Regions from separate parts of the Streptomyces sp. NPDC001604 genome, predicted to be linked through region 1. Evidence: riboswitches for the same ligand, from Rfam matches in the RefSeq annotation. Region 1 holds a riboswitch; each other region holds the start of a gene.

Region 1 (3,921 bases):
TAGAAGCTGACCAGGCGCTCGGCGTCATCAACGGTGATGGGGCGGATGCGCGCGGTGCCGCCGTCGCGCAGCACCACGTCGGCCTCCCAGTGGGCGGGGTACTCGTGCCGGTCCGGCGAGGTCTGCATGGGCCCCAGAGTACGGCTCGCGTCCGACAACGGCGCGGGGCAGTCTGTGGAGAACAGGGCAGTCCGTCGGGAAGAGAACAAGGACGGAAGTCGGGCCGAGGCCGCGGCCCGACTGCCCACCCCGGACGGGACACAGGACCGCTCCGGAGACGCTTCACGTATGGGAAACTGGTCTAGACAACCCTGAGACTCTGAAGGGCAGCATCACATGGCTGAGCGCCGCGTCAACGTCGGCTGGGCCGAGGGCCTCCACGCCCGCCCCGCTTCCATCTTCGTCCGGGCCGCCACGGCCGCAGGTATCCCGGTGACGATCGCCAAGGCCGACGGCAACCCCGTCAACGCGGCCTCCATGCTGGCCGTTCTCGGCCTGGGCGCCCAGGGCGGCGAGGAGATCGTCCTCGCCTCCGAGGCCGAGGGTGCGGACGTCGCCCTCGACCGGCTGGCCAAGCTGGTCTCCGAGGGGCTCGAGGAGCTTCCCGAGACCGTCTGATCACGGCACCACAGAAGGGCTCGTCCGAATTGCCGGGCGAGCCCTTTGCTTTTCCCGCACAGGGGCGATGGAATTACCGATCGCGGGCAGCAGAAATAATGCCCCCGCGAATTGTTCCCTCTTTGTATACGGCGCCCGTGTTAATGCCGCAGGCCCGACATGTTTACGGCATGTTGCGAGTTCCTCACACCGTTCGCCCGCTCGGGGCCGCCGAACCGCAGCCGGTGCACGGCGCTCGAACGCTCGGTGTGCAACGTCGTCACCGCCCGCGCGCGCTCGCTGTCGCCGCGGGCCACGGCGTCGACGATCGCGCCGTGCTCCGCCCAGGACTCCACGGGGTTGGCCGGCGCCTCCACGGCGTACATCCAGGCGATCTTGTGGCGCAGCTGGGTCAGCATCGAGGTCAGCGCGGGGCTGCCGGAGGCCTGGGCGAGCGTCTCGTGGAACCAGCCCCCCAGGGAGCGCAGATCCTCGCTGTTGCCCCTCCTGGCCCGCTCCTGGCCCAGTCTGACCAGGCCGCGCAGCACCTTGAGATGGGCGTCGGTGCGCCGCTGGGCGGCCCGGGAGGCGCCGAGCGGTTCCAGCAGCATGCGCATCTCCAGCAGGTCGGCGGCCTCCTGCTCGGTCGGTTCCGCGACGCACGCGCCCGCGTGCCGCCGGGTCACCACGAAGCCCTCGGCCTCCAGGGTGCGCAGGGCCTCGCGCACGGGGACGCGCGAGACGCCGTAGCGGCGCGCGAGGAGTTCCTCGGTGAGCCGGCTGCCGCGCTCGTAGACACCGGCGACGATGTCGTCCCGGATCGCCGTGCACACCGAGTGCGCCGGAATACGCATGACCGACCTCCGACTTAATCCCCGTGAAACGTCGATGATTGACGTGTATCGGTGACTCTATTGCACGGAGCCGGAATTTCCGACGGCGGGCCGGAATCCATGGATATTTTTTGGACAGCAGGGTGGCAGAAACGCCGAAAGCCCCGGCTCGGGAGCCGGGGCTTCAGCAGATCTTGCGATCCGTCGTCAGACGTTCACGCCGTGCGAGCGCAGGTAGGCGACGGGGTCGATGTCCGAGCCGTACTCGGGGGTCGTACGGGCCTCGAAGTGCAGGTGCGGTCCGGTGGTGTTGCCGGTCGCGCCGGAGAGGCCTATCGGCTGGCCCGGCGTGACCCTCTGGCCCACCGAGACGCCGATGGACGACAGATGGCCGTACTGGGTGTAGGTGCCGTCGTTCATCTTGATCACGATCTGGTTGCCGTAGGCGCCGCCCCATCCGGTCTGGACGACGGTGCCGGCGCCGACCGCGTGGACGGTCGTGCCGCTCGCGGCGTGGAAGTCGATGCCGGTGTGGCTGCCGGAGGACCACAGGGAGCTGCTGGCCCGGTAGCCGGTGGAGACGTACGAGTTCGATATCGGCGCCACGAACGTGTTGAGGCGCTTGCGCTCGGCCTCGCGGGCGGCGCGCTCCTTGGCCTCGCGCTCCTGCTTGGCCTGGGCGGCGGCCTTCTCGCGTGCCGCCTCCAGGGCCGCCTTCTTGAGCGCGGCCTCCTCGGCGGCCTGCTTCTGGGCGTCGGCCTGGGCGTCGATCTTGTCGGCGATGGTGTCGCCGATGGTGATGACGGGGGTGAGGCCGGTCTGCTCGACGGCGGTGTCGGCGGCGAGCGCGGGGGCTGCGAGGGTGCCGATGACGCCGGTGGCGGCGAGAGCCGCGACGCCGGCGGCGCGGGTGGTGGTGCGGTGCATCCGTGTGGGACGCCGGTGCTTCCCGGTGGCGCGCGTGAACGCCATGTAGTGGCTGATCCTTTCCTTCCCTCTCGCCTACCGGGTTAGCTGACGGGTTCGGAGCAGGAAGGTCTCCTACGGACCCCCTCGCTGCACGCGCGGGCGTCCGATTCACCCCAGGGACTGCGGTGGGTCCCCGGCTCCCCTGGCTCGCGCCGTACGGGGACTCGGCGATGGCTGTCCGGTGCCGCGGATGCGGCGCGGTGCCTGACGGACAGCCCGGAAGACGCTAAGCGGGGTCGCTTTCAATCCCCAAACAGATCACGGCGTTTGTAGCGCATCCCACAGGGCAGACAGGCAACTCTCCTTCGATTCTCTGCCAATTCGGACATAAGACGGCCCTGGTGACGCATCCGTCACCAGGGCCACGCCACGCGCGCGTGCCGCTACTCGGCCGACACCACCGTGACTTCACCGATCCCGAGCGCCTCGACGGGCTCCTTGATCTGGGCCGCGTCACCGACGAGAACGGTCACCAGACGGTCCACCGGGAAGGCGTTCACGACCGCCGCGGTGGCCTCCACGGTGCCGGTCGCGGCGAGCTGCTGGTACAGCTTCGCCTGGTAGTCGTCGGGCAGGTGCTGCTCCACCTGGTCGGCCAGCGTGCTCGCGACGGCCGCCGCCGTCTCGTACTTCAGCGGCGCCACACCGACGAGGTTCTGCACGGCGACATCGCGCTCGGCGTCGGTGAGGCCGCCCTCGGCGAGCGTGCGCAGCACCTTCCAGAGGTCGTCGAGCGCCGGGCCGGTGTTCGGGGTGTCGACGGAGCCGCTGATGGCGAGCATCGCGGCACCGGAGCCGTCCGGGGCGGACCTGAGGACCTGACCGAACGCGCGCACACCGTAGGTGTAGCCCTTCTCCTCGCGCAGGACGCGGTCCAGACGCGAGGTGAGGGTGCCGCCGAGGCAGTACGTGCCGAGCACCTGGGCGGGCCACACGCGGTCGTGCCGGTCGGCGCCGACCCGGCCGATGAGCAGCTGTGTCTGCACGGCGCCGGGACGGTCGACGATGATCACGCGCCCGGTGTCGTCGGCGGTCACCGGCGGCACGGGGCGGGGTTCGGCCTTGGAGCCGGTCCAGGCGCCCAGGGTGTCGCCGAGCAGCGCGTCCAGGTCGATGCCGGTCAGGTCGCCGACGATGACCGCGGTGGCCGTGGCGGGCCGGACATGGCGGTCGTAGAAGGCGCGTACGGCCGCCGCGTCGATCTTCTCGACCGTCTCCTCGGTGCCCTGGCGCGGGCGCGACATGCGCGAGGTCGCCGGGAACAGCTCCTTGGAGAGTTCCTTGGCGGCACGGCGGGAGGGGTTGGCCAGCTCGTGCGGGATCTCGTCCAGGCGGTTGCGGACCAGCCGCTCGACCTCGCTGTCGGCGAACGCGGGCGCCCTGAGGGCGTCGGCGAGCAGACCGAGCGCCTTGGGGAGACGGGAGGCCGGGACCTCCAGGCTCAGTCGCACGCCCGGGTGGTCGGCGTGCGAGTCGAGCGTGGCGCCGCAGCGCTCCAGCTCGGCGGCGAACTCCTCGGCGG
Region 2 (3,921 bases), on a different contig from region 1:
GCGAGGGACGGTGGGGCAATCGGCCGTCGTCCGGTTCGCGATGAGTCGGTGGGGCGTCCTGTCCGTATTCTCTGATCATGGCCGCACCCACCGCATATGCACTCATCGCCACCGACCTGGACGGCACGCTGCTCCGAGGCGACGACACGCTCTCCGACCGGTCCCTCGCCGCTCTGGCACGGGTCGCCGGGGCCGGCGCCCGGCACCTGGTCGTGACGGGCCGGCCGGCCCCCAGGGTGCGGCCGCTCTTCGACCAACTGGGCGGCAGGGGGCTCGCGGTGTGCGGGCAGGGCGCGCAGGTCTACGACGTGGGCGCGGACCGTCTGCTGTGGTCCGTCACCCTGGACCGGGAGCTGGCCGAGACCGCCCTCGGCAAGATCGAGGCCGAGGTGGGCCAGGTGTACGCGGCTGTCGACCAGGACGGTGTGGAGGGACTCACGCTCATCGAACCGGGCTATCTGATGCCGCATCCGACGCTGCCGGCGGTCCGCGTCGACCGGCGCGACGACCTGTGGTGCGAACCCATCAGCAAGGTGCTGCTGCGCCATCCCGCCCTGTCCGACGACGAGTTGGCGGCGACGGCGCGCTCGGTGGTGGGTTCGCTGGCCACCGTCACCATGTCGGGACCGGGGACCGTCGAACTCCAGCCATGCGGCATCACCAAGGCGACGGGCCTCGCACTGGCCGCCGCGCACCTGGGACTCGGCCCCGAGCAGACGATCGCCTTCGGTGACATGCCCAACGACATCCCCATGTTCGACTGGGCCGCCCACGGCGTCGCCATGGCCAATGCCCACCCCGAACTCAAGGCGGTGGCCGACGAGATCACCCTGTCGAACGAGGACGACGGCATCGCCGTCGTCCTCGAGCGAATGTTCTTCGAGTTCGGGGAGCTCGATGAGCTCCATGAACTCGGAGAGCTGGAGGAGCTCTGAGCGGCCTCAGCGAAGTCCGCTACGTTACGGCAGCGCTCCTTCAGGGGCGCGGGGCTGTATTGACTTGCGGCTCCGCCGCGGGGCGCGACCAGCCACGAAGGCGCCGCAGCCGACGAACGGCCGATCGCGGCACTCCCACGGAGTGCTCAGTACGCACCGAACACGTTGTCGATCGACCCGTACCGCGCGGCGGCGTACTTGCAGGCGGCCGTGATGTTCGCGATCGGGTCGAAGGGGTTCATCGCCGTGCCGGGCACATGGTAGGCGAGGAACGTCGGGTCGATGACCTGCAGCAGTCCCTTGGACGGGGTGCCGGCGACCGCGTTCGAGTCCCAGTTGTTGATGGCGGCCGGGTCGCCCGAGGACTCGCGGATGATGTTGCGGTAAATGCCGTTGTACGTCCCGGGGATACCGTTCTGCTTCATGACCTGGAGGGCGCCCCGGATCCAGCCGTCGAGGTTGTCGGCGTAGCCCATCGACTTCACGTTGGCGACGGTCGGGGTGGCCGCGGACGCGCTGTTCGCCCCGATGAGCGGGAGGGCGAGAACGGCGGCGCCGGTACCGGTGACGGCGAGCTTGCGGGCGAGGCGGTTGCTTCTGGGACGGCGGTGCTGACCTGTTGCAGGCATGGCGGGATCCTCTCCGTCGCCTGCGAGGTGAGCTGTCGGGTTCGGGCGGGGAGATGCCCGGCCGCGCAGCCGTACGGCCACGCGACTTCACCCCTAGCCGGCCCGGGACGATGCCCGGTCCGGCGGCCTACCTGGTTCCCCCGCTCCTGCCGTGCGAGTCAGTTGGTCGATGGTCGTGTCCGGGCGGCGGCAGGATTCGGCGTCCACCCGACAGGCCGGGAACGTATGCGAGAGCACATGGCGGGAACAAGGGTCGGCCTCACAGATCACGCCTGTTGACCTTGCTCTGAGGCTTATGGGGCACTTGATCCTTTGCGGTTGCCAAGTCTCAACTCGCGTACGGGAGAGGGGAACCGGCGAGAGGGCAGCGCTTGTCGGCCCGTACTGCCGTGTGAGTCAAGTCACCGGCATTCGCAAGAGTGGCAAATAGGGCAATGGCCCCAACTCGTGGTCAACCAGCCGCCCATCGCCTCATTGGGGGGCGAAAGCGGAACCTGGCGTGTGGTGCACGTCGTTGTCATGGCGGTCGCCCGTCGAGCACCCCGTGCCGGGATCCGGAGGTCCTCGTGAGTCGTTTCCTGAGGGAAGGGCACTCGGGCGTACCGACTCGTACGGACGCACCGGGGGACACGCCGAGAGGCGCGCCGGCCGACACCCCGATAGACAAGTCGATGGATATCCGTTCTTATCGGTTGATCGAAAACATACCGGTCGTGATCCGATACCGCCCAGGCTGGACGGGTGGGCGGCATCGGTGATCGAAAGGTGACCGGATACGCTGACTTGAGTGATGTCAGCGACCTATCGACAAACCGTGTAACCGCCAGTAGACACCAGCAGACAGGAGACCCCTCGTGACCGTCGTCGGGCCGTTCGGGCTGAGCGTGCGGGACCAGGCTCTGGAAGCCGATGTCCAGGCCGGATTGGCGGCCGTCGAGGAAGGTTTGCTCGAAGCCACCAAGAGTGAGGTGCCCTTCATCACGGAGGCCGCCCAGCACCTGGTGCGGGCGGGCGGGAAGCGGTTCCGCCCGCTGCTCGTGATGCTCGCCGCCCAGTTCGGCGACCCGTATGCACCGGGGGTCGTGCCCTCGGCCGTGGTGGTGGAGCTGACCCATCTGGCGACGCTGTACCACGACGACGTGATGGACGAGGCCGCCGTGCGGCGCGGCGTCGACAGCGCCAACACCCGCTGGGGCAACTCGGTGGCGGTCCTCACCGGCGACTTCCTGTTCGCGCGCGCCTCGCACATCCTCGCCGACCTCGGGCCCGAGGCGGTCCGGGTGCAGGCCGAGGCGTTCGAGCGCCTGGTCACCGGGCAGATCCTGGAGACGGCGGGGCCGCAGGACGGCCGGGATCCGGTCGACCACTACCTGGACGTGCTGGGCGGCAAGACGGGCTCGCTGGTGGCCGTGTCGTGCCGCTTCGGGGCGATGATGTCGGGCGCCGACGAGACGGTCGTGGACGTGCTCACGCAGTACGGGGAGCGGCTCGGAGTCGCCTTCCAGCTGGCGGACGACGTACTGGACATCGCCTCCGAGTCGCGCGAGTCCGGCAAGACCCCGGGCACCGACCTCCGCGAGGGGGTCCCCACGCTTCCGGTGCTGCGGCTGCGGGAGCGGGCGGCCCGGCTGGGGCTTGCCGAGGACATCGCCCTGTGCGAGCTGCTGGACTCCGACCTGAGCGACGACGCGCGGCACGCCGAGGCGCTCGCCGGACTCCGGGCGCACCCGGCGCTGGAGCAGGCGCGCCGGGACACGGTGCGCTACGCGGAGGACGCGCGAGCGGCGCTGGCTCCGCTGCCGGAGTGCGATGCGAAGCTCGCGCTGATGGAGATGTGTGACGCCGTGGTGCATCGGGCCGGCTGAGCTGCCGTTCGAGCGGGCTCTGACCTGCACTCCAAGCGATGTGGCGTACGTCACACATCTGGACTGAGTCCAGAATGAGATCGCTTCCGTAGTCATCCTCAGAAGGCCGACGCAGGGGGTGTCGGCCCGTCTACGGGGAGACAACAGAATCATGCGCATGAACACGACGTTCTCGAAGCGCCGTAAGAGCCTGATGGCCACCGCTGTCGCGGTGGCCGCCGCCGGGGGGATCGCCGCCGCGGTGATCCCGGCCCACGCCACCGGAGGGGCCGCGTCCGACGGCACCGGGGGAACCCTTCTGGCCGCCAGTCTGCGCGGGGCCAACGAGGTGCCCGTCGCGGGCGGTCCGGCCGTCGGTGACCAGGACGGCGCCGCTCTCGAGTTCATCAAGGTGCAGGACGACAAGGTGTCCGTCGCCGTGACCTGGCGCGGCACCGGCAAACCGACCATGCTCCACATCCACCAGGGCGCCAAGGGCACCAACGGCGGCGT
Region 3 (3,921 bases), on a different contig from region 1:
CGCGATCACACTGCACTACCGGATGCGGCACGACGTCGTGGAACGCTGGGTGACCCTCGACAACGAGGGGCCCGCCCTGGAGCTCCTGCGCGCCGACTCCGCGACCTGGACACTGCCCGATCGCGAGGACTGGCGGCTGTCCCAGCTGCACGGCCGCTGGGCCGCCGAGTCCCGGCTGACCGCCTCGCCTCTCACCTACGGCGAGAAGATCATCGGCAGCCGCCGCGGCCACACCGGCCACCAGTACCTGCCCTGGGTCGCCCTCGACACCGATGCCACCGAGGAACGCGGCGAGGTCTACGGCTGCGCTCTGGGCTGGTCGGGTTCCTGGCGGATCGCGGTGGCGCAACTCCCGGACGCCCGCGTGCAGATCACCGGCGGCGCCGGTTACGACGACTCCGGGCTGCTGCGGCTGGAGCCGGGGGAGTCGTACCCCACCCCCGTCTTCGCCGGTCTGTGGAGCGACGGCGGCTTCGGCGGCGCGAGCCGCGCCTGGCACGCCTACCAGCGCGCATACGTCATCCCCGACGCCGACCAGGACCGGCCGGTGCTGTTCAACTCCTGGGAGGCCACGGAGTTCGACATCTCCGAGGAGCAGCAGGGCACCCTGGCGCGGCGGGCCGCGGCGATCGGCGTCGAGCTGTTCGTGGTCGACGACGGCTGGTTCGGCAAGCGCACCAGCGACCGCGCCGGACTCGGCGACTGGACGGTCAACCGGGACCGCTTCCCGAACGGCCTCAAGCCCCTCGCGGACTATGTGCACGCCCTCGGGATGCAGTTCGGCATCTGGGTCGAGCCCGAGATGGTCAACCCGGACAGCGAGCTCTACCGCGCCCACCCCGACTGGGTGCAGTTCCAACCGGGACGAAAGCGGACGGAATTCCGCAACCAGCTCGTTCTGAACCTGGCCCGGGAAGACGTCCAGGAATACCTCTGGGAACAGCTCGACGCGCTTCTCTCCAGCGCCCCGATCGACTATGTGAAGTGGGACTTCAACCGCTGCTTCACCGACGCGGGCTGGCCCGGGGAACCCTACCCGCAGCGCCTCTGGGTCGATCATGTCCGCGCCCTGTACGCCCTGTTGGACCGACTGCGGGCTGCCCACCCCGATGTCGCCTTCGAGTCCTGCTCGGGCGGCGGCGGACGGATCGACCTCGGGATCATGAGCCGTACGGACCAGGTGTGGACCTCCGACAACACCGACCCGCTCGACCGGCTCGCCATCCAGCACGGCTTCAGCCAGATCCACCCCGCGCGGGTGATGGCCGCCTGGGTCACAGACAGCCCGAACACCCAGCTCAACGGCCGGGTCAGCTCGCTGCGCTTCCGGTTCGTGAGCTCCATGGCCGGCGTGCTCGGGGTCGGCGGGGACCTCACCCGGTGGACCGAGGAGGAGCTGGCCGAGGCCGGCGAGTGGGTGGCGCTCTACAAGGAGATCCGGCCACTGGTGCAGCACGGCGACCTCTACCGGCTGCGGCCGCCGCGGGGCGGGCTGAGTGCGGTGCAGTACGTGCGAGGGGACGAGGCGGTCGTCCTCGCCTGGCTCCAGGCACAGAGCCACGGCGAGCCCGTACCGGCGCTGCGACTTCGGGGCCTCGAACCGACAGCGTCGTATGAATGCCCTGAAACGGGCGAAATCCACAGCGGTGCCGTATTGCTGCACCACGGACTGCGTACCGGATTGCGCGGTGACTTCGACGCGGCAGTTTTCCGTCTGCGGCGCATCTGAGCCTTCTGTCCGGATTGGCGCTCCTTCCACCCCTTCATTCCAACTCGCTCATGAATAGGGGACCCTGGGGCAGGGGCACGTGAGGAGCGTCATATCCGTGACGGTGCGTGGCGCGTCATGTCCACGTAATTCCAGGGCTTTACAAGGCGTTTGACGGAGACGATCACCCGGGAATTCACGCAGGGTCACCCGCTTTTCCCTCAAGGGATCAATAGAAACGCTTTCACGGGGAACCGGCACTTGTTCCTTTGCGTCCCAGTCGCTTACGTTCGCCACCAATCCGGACGGACGCCCAATCCTGCCGCCGCCCGGTGCCCGCAGAACTCACCCGTGAACGGCAGGAGCGGGGGACCCACAGGTACAACAGCCTGTTCCGGTCTCCGGAACGGCTAGGGGTAAAGCCGCGTCGCATGCGCGGCCGGGCATCTCCAGTCCGAACCCGACAGCTCACCTCGCAGGCGCCGGAGAGGAATTCGTCATGCCCGCGAAGGGTAAGCACCGTCGTCCGAAGCCCCAGCGCTTCACCCGCTCCATCGCCGTCGCCGGAACCGGTGGCGCCGCACTCGCTCTCCCGCTCATGGGGGCCACCGGCGCCCATGCCGCCACCACCCAGTCCGTTTCCCAGACGGTTTCGAAAAAGGCCGTCCAGTCCCTTCCGGTCGCCGAGAAGAAGGCGGACCGGAAGAGCGCCGCAGGGAATGCGGGCGTGCGGACCTATTCGGTGCGGACCGGCGACTACCTCTCGAAGATCGCCGAAGAGCAGCATGTCGCCGGCGGCTGGCACAGGCTCTACTCGGACAACCGCCGGGCCGTCGGTGACGACCCGTCGCTGATCCACCCGGGCCTCAAGCTGACGATCGGCCGGAAGGCCGCGACGCACACCACCCAGTCGTCGCCCTCGTCCGCCTCGAAGACGTCCTCGTCGGCGGCCAAGGCGACCGCCACCAAGGCCTCCGAGTCCGCCCCCACCGGCTTCACCCTCCCGGTGATCGGCGGCACCATCGGCACCGGCTACCACGTGGCCGGCAGCATGTGGTCCAGCGGCTACCACACCGGCGTCGACTTCGTCGTCCCGACCGGCACCTCCATCAAGTCCGTGGGCGCGGGAACCGTCGTCTCCGCGGGCTGGGGCGGCGCCTACGGCAACCAGGTCGTCGTCAGGCTCGCCGACGGCTACTACGCCCAGTACGGCCACATGTCCCAGATCTCCGTCTCGGCCGGCCAGACCGTGGCCGCGGGCCAGCAGCTCGGCCTCTCCGGCGCGACCGGCAACGTGACCGGCCCGCACCTGCACTTCGAGATCCGCACCACGCCCGACTACGGCTCCGACGTCGACCCGGTCGCCTACCTCCGCTCGAAGGGCGTCGGCGTCGGCTGACCTCTCCTCACAACCACCTGCCTGACAGCCGCCGAAGGCCGGACCCCGATCCCCGGGTCCGGCCTTCGGTGTGTCCGGCTGCGCCATGTCTGCCGAACACCATTCGCGTACCGCCGACTTGAGGGTCGAAGGCTCGCCCCGCAACATCGCTGACGCCTCAACGTCCCTGGTAGGAGGGTTATTCCGGGCTTGGCGAACACTTTAGAAGTGGCTTATCTCACCGCGCGTCAACCCTTTCCTACGGTCGCGTAGGTCACATTCAAAGGTGAATCATGGTCGATGTGGCAGACGATTCGAAGAGTGACAGCAGATCAGTGATCGGGTCGTACGTTGCGGTGGGGGACAGCTTCACCGAGGGCGTCGGCGACCCCGGCCCCGACGGAGCGTTCGTCGGCTGGGCCGACCGGTTCGCGGTGCTCCTCGCCGACCGGCGACCCGAGGGCGACTTCAGGTACACGAACCTCGCCGTGCGCGGCAAACTGCTCGACCAGATCGTGGAGGACCAGGTACCCAAAGCCGTCGAACTGGCGCCGGACCTGGTCTCCTTCTGTGCGGGCGGCAACGACATCATCCGTCCCGGCACCGACCCCGACGAGGTCGCCGAGCGCTTCGAGCGGGCGGTGGCCCGGCTCACCGAAGTCGCCGGCACGGTCATGGTGACCACCGGCTTCGACACCCGAGGCGTCCCCGTGCTCAAGCACCTGCGCGGCAAGATCGCCACCTACAACGGTCATGTCCGGGCCATCGCCGACCGGTACGGCTGTCCCGTTCTCGACCTGTGGTCCCTGAAGTCCGTCCAGGACCGCAGGGCGTG
Region 4 (3,921 bases), on a different contig from region 1:
ACCTCGGCGAACGATGTGATGGCCCAGTTCATGCACCTCGAGTACCAGGCGCCGGACCAGGACATCTCGCTCTACATCAACTCCCCCGGCGGCTCGTTCACCGCCATGTCGGCGATCTACGACACGATGCAGTACGTCGGCTGCGACGTGGAGACGATCTGCCTGGGGCAGGCCGGCTCGTCCGCCGCGGTGCTGCTCGGGGCGGGCACGCCCGGCAAGCGGTTCGCGCTGCCGGGCGCGCGCATGGTGATCCACCAGCCGCTCCTGGCCGAGCCCATCGAGGGACAGACCAGCGATCTGGCCATCCAGGCCGAGGAGTTGGGCCGGATGCGGGCCCGGCTGGAGCAGATGCTCGTACGGCACACGGGACGCAGCCCGGAGCAAGTCGCGGCGGACATCGAGCGGGACAAGATCCTGAACGCCCAAGAAGCCGTGGAGTACGGCCTGGTGGACCGGATCATCCCCAGCCGCAAGGCCACCCTCGCCCCGCCCACCGGGCGGTGAGCGGCCGGTGCTCCCACCCGAACTTCCGCCGCTGCCCGCCCTCACCCGCGCCGAGGGCGAGTTGATCGACCGTTACCTCGACGTGGTCGACCTGCTCGGCCGCATCAATCCGGCGCAGCCCGGCGACACGTATCGCGGGCTGCGGGCGGCGCAGGCGCTGGTGAGCAAGGCGGCCCTGCTGCGCGACGCCCTGGCGCTGATGCACCAGCGGGGCGAGACCGAACTGCACGCCCCGACACTGGGACGCGCCCTTCGGGTGCTCGACGGGGAGCGGCGCACCGCCCGGGTCACGGTGCCGCCGCAGTCCGAAAGTTGACGCACGTACAACCGGTCCGGACCTTCCGTCCTGTGGGCGCAACGTCCGGACCGGAGTTCAAACGGACCAAATGAGGTACCCCCATTCGGCGTAGTCGCGGCTCCTTTTTCGCGACCGTCAGGGTTGCGCAACGCGCCTGCCCCGAGGGCGGTTTCCGGTGCTCCGGTGCTGGTCCGAGCCTCCTCGGGGGCCTCAACGCTCCCTCGAACACAGGGGTGTCCACCCGAACGGGTGAGTGGTGAGTAACGACACAAACCCCCGGTTCCATTGGGATTTTCGGACTTGTATGGGTGAAGATCCCTGTCTGACGACAAGCCCCCGCCGCAGCGGCGGGGCGATCCGGGCGGACGCCGAGTCCTGCCGCCGCCCGGATGACCGGTCGACAGGAGTGGATCGGCAGGAGTGGAGGACCCAAGCAAGACGGGTCGCCGGAACGGTCACGCCATGACCGGGTCGAGCAGCCCTTGGGGTGAAGCCGCGTCAGCGGCCGGGCAACTTCGCCAGCCCGAATCCGACAGGTCATCCTTCACAGGCGGCTGACGAAGGGTTGCGCATGACTGCGCTCAATCGTGTCCCGTCGCTGATGGTCCGGGCCGGTACGGCCTCGGCCCTCACCATCGCCGCAGTGGGCGGCTCCATCGTGGTCCCGGGTGTCGCCTCCGACGCCTCGGCAGCCACCATGGCGACGAAGGCACTTCAGATCGCGGCTTCCAAAAAGGGTTCCCCGTACAAGTGGGGCGCCTCGGGACCGCGCCGGTTCGACTGCTCCGGGCTCACGCTGTACTCGTTCAAGAAGGCGGGCAAGACCCTGCCCCGTACGGCGGCCCAGCAGTACAACAAGACCAGGCACATCTCCGCGAAGAGCCGGAAGGCCGGAGACCTGGTGTTCTTCCACTCGGGCTCCAACGTCTACCACGTCGGCATCTACGCCGGGAAGGGGAAGATCTGGCACGCCCCGAAGACCGGGGACGTCGTAAAGCTGCAGAAGATCTGGACGTCCAGCGTCTGGTACGGCCGGGTCAGCTGACTCTCCCGCGGGGGCGACGGCAACCTGACACGCCGCCGCCCCCGCGGGGCATTACGCGGCACCAGAGCGCCCCGGCGCGGTTGCGCGGCACGGTTGAGCGACTACGGCTCCTGCTGCCCCGCTGCCGGCACCGGCTGGGCCGGTACGGTCCACGGGAGCTCGATGGTGACCGTCTTGCCGCCCTCACGGGTGGGGCGGACATGCAGTCGGCCACCGCATTCGGCGGCCAGCCAGCGGATGATCACCATGCCCCGGCCGTTGTCCTGCTGCACGGCGGCGGGCAGGCGCTTGGGGAAGCGGGGGTGGCTGTCGGTGACACCGATGCGGAGCTGCTCGTCACGGTGGAGTTCGATGTCCACCGTGAAGGTGGGTGACTGACCGAAGGTGTGCTGTACCGAGTTGGTGGCGAGTTCGGAGACGATGAGGCGGATGGTCTCGGCGGCCTCCGTGTCCGCAGGCAGTCCCCACTCGGCCAGCGTGGTGACCACGAAGCCGCGGGCCGCGGAGACCGAGGCGGGATCGCTCGGCAGAGTGACGGATGCTTCCAAATGGTCTGCCATGGCGCGGTCGTCCCTTTCCCACGGGACCGGAGTCCGACACGGAGCGGTTGGTTCGAGTACGGTCCCGGACTGGTGCTTCGTCGCCAGACTGCCATTACCGCGCCCGTCACGGGTGGCGATCCACCAAGATATGCATATATCTGTCGCTCAAAGCGGTGAACTCTGCGACGGGAGACCGTATTTGGGTGGCACGGAAGGAGTAAGGAGAAGCGCATGCAACACGGTCCCGCGGTGCGCCGCCGTAAGCTGGGCGCCGAACTGCGTGCGCTGCGCACGAGCGCGGGGCTCACCAGTGGTGAGGCCGCCCGGCTCGTCGGCTGGCACCAGTCGAAGGTGAGCCGGATCGAGACCGGCGCCAGCGGGGTGAAACCGGCCGATGTTCGGTTACTCCTGGACGCCTACGCCGTGTCGGACGCCCAACTCCGTGAATTGCTGCTGGTGTTGGCGGGCTCCGACGAGGGAGGCGGCCGGCATCACTGGTGGCACGCCTATCGTGGCGTACTGCCGCCGACCTACCGCGATTTCATCAGTCTGGAGTCCCAGGCGAGAGCGATGAGCACGCTGGAGACGTCTGTCGTACCCGGCCTTCTGCAGACGCCCGCTTACGCACGAGCGGTGACCCGGGCAGCGGTCGGCGGACTGGACGACGAACGGCTCGACGCCCTGGTCGAGGTGCGGCTGGCCAGGCAGGACGTGCTGCGTTCGGACCCGCCGCTGGAGCTGAGCGCGGTACTGGACGAGGCGGTACTACGCCGGGAGATCGGCGGACCCGACGTCATGGAGCAGCAGCTCGAACGGCTCCTGGAAGCGGCGCGGCTGCCTCAAGTGCGGCTTCAGGTACTGCCGTTCGCTGCCGGGGCGCACGTCGGTGTCACCGGACCTTTCGTAATCTTCTCATTTTCGAGCACTTCTGATCTGGACGTGGTTGTTCTCGACCACTTGACGAGTAGCCTCTACCTCGAACGGAAAGAAGACCTCCGGGCCTACACCGAGGCCTTCAACGCCCTTCAGTTCCACGCCCTTTCGCCCGAGGACTCGTTGGATTACATCGCCGGGATAGGTGACGGCGCGTAAGGAGGCACCATGTCAGCACTGCCTCGGAACGTACCTTCCAGTACCGATCTGCACGGCGTGCAGTGGCTGCGCAGCAGCTACAGCACGGGTGCGAACAACTGCGTCGAGACGGCTCGGCCGCACTGCGGCCCCTGGGCCGGGCTGCTCGCCGTGCGCGACTCCAAGGACCCGGCCGGGCCCGCCCTGCTCATCTCCCCCGAGAGCTGGACGGACTTCACGGCCACATTCAGGTCCTGATCAGTCCCGATCGGCCCTGACCAGTTCCGATCAGTTCCGCATCGTGCGGCACACGGCCGTGTCACGCCGACTCATGGTCGCGTCTCGCCGATCACTCGTACAGCGCGTTCGATCTGCGCCTCGGAGAGGTCCGCGCGCGCGGTCAGCCTGAGCCTTGAGATGCCGTCGGGCACGGAAGGAGGACGGAAGCAGCCCACGGCGAG

Evidence for each region. Region 1 has a riboswitch for cyclic di-AMP ahead of ACFY1E_RS40675 (M23 family metallopeptidase). Riboswitches for the same ligand answer to the same signal wherever they lie in the genome.
Region 2: linked by a shared signal. The riboswitch ahead of ACFY1E_RS36875 (transglycosylase SLT domain-containing protein) and the one ahead of ACFY1E_RS40675 (M23 family metallopeptidase) in region 1 are both predicted to bind cyclic di-AMP.
Region 3: linked by a shared signal. The riboswitch ahead of ACFY1E_RS21650 (peptidoglycan DD-metalloendopeptidase family protein) and the one ahead of ACFY1E_RS40675 (M23 family metallopeptidase) in region 1 are both predicted to bind cyclic di-AMP.
Region 4: linked by a shared signal. The riboswitch ahead of ACFY1E_RS29410 (C40 family peptidase) and the one ahead of ACFY1E_RS40675 (M23 family metallopeptidase) in region 1 are both predicted to bind cyclic di-AMP.

What each region holds. Positions count from the first base shown of each region.
Region 1 is NZ_JBIAUY010000022.1:114,100-118,020, reverse strand. It holds gene ACFY1E_RS40690 (GNAT family N-acetyltransferase) at 1-128, opposite strand, end outside; gene ACFY1E_RS40685 (HPr family phosphocarrier protein) at 337-618, shown strand; gene ACFY1E_RS40680 (GntR family transcriptional regulator) at 759-1,451, opposite strand; gene ACFY1E_RS40675 (M23 family metallopeptidase) at 1,638-2,402, opposite strand; cyclic di-AMP (ydaO/yuaA leader) riboswitch at 2,415-2,579, opposite strand; gene ACFY1E_RS40670 (M16 family metallopeptidase) at 2,783-3,921, opposite strand, start outside.
Region 2 is NZ_JBIAUY010000018.1:125,791-129,711, forward strand. It holds gene ACFY1E_RS36870 (HAD family hydrolase) at 78-935, shown strand; gene ACFY1E_RS36875 (transglycosylase SLT domain-containing protein) at 1,082-1,564, opposite strand; cyclic di-AMP (ydaO/yuaA leader) riboswitch at 1,569-1,738, opposite strand; gene ACFY1E_RS36880 (polyprenyl synthetase family protein) at 2,419-3,429, shown strand; gene ACFY1E_RS36885 (CHRD domain-containing protein) at 3,587-3,921, shown strand, end outside.
Region 3 is NZ_JBIAUY010000007.1:212,370-216,290, reverse strand. It holds gene ACFY1E_RS21655 (alpha-galactosidase) at 1-1,729, shown strand, start outside; cyclic di-AMP (ydaO/yuaA leader) riboswitch at 2,045-2,203, shown strand; gene ACFY1E_RS21650 (peptidoglycan DD-metalloendopeptidase family protein) at 2,208-3,107, shown strand; gene ACFY1E_RS21645 (SGNH/GDSL hydrolase family protein) at 3,422-3,921, shown strand, end outside.
Region 4 is NZ_JBIAUY010000012.1:166,008-169,928, reverse strand. It holds gene ACFY1E_RS29420 (ATP-dependent Clp protease proteolytic subunit) at 1-504, shown strand, start outside; gene ACFY1E_RS29415 (hypothetical protein) at 512-820, shown strand; cyclic di-AMP (ydaO/yuaA leader) riboswitch at 1,159-1,370, shown strand; gene ACFY1E_RS29410 (C40 family peptidase) at 1,374-1,847, shown strand; gene ACFY1E_RS29405 (ATP-binding protein) at 1,949-2,407, opposite strand; gene ACFY1E_RS29400 (helix-turn-helix domain-containing protein) at 2,621-3,481, shown strand; gene ACFY1E_RS29395 (DUF397 domain-containing protein) at 3,491-3,718, shown strand; gene ACFY1E_RS29390 (8-amino-7-oxononanoate synthase) at 3,790-3,921, opposite strand, start outside.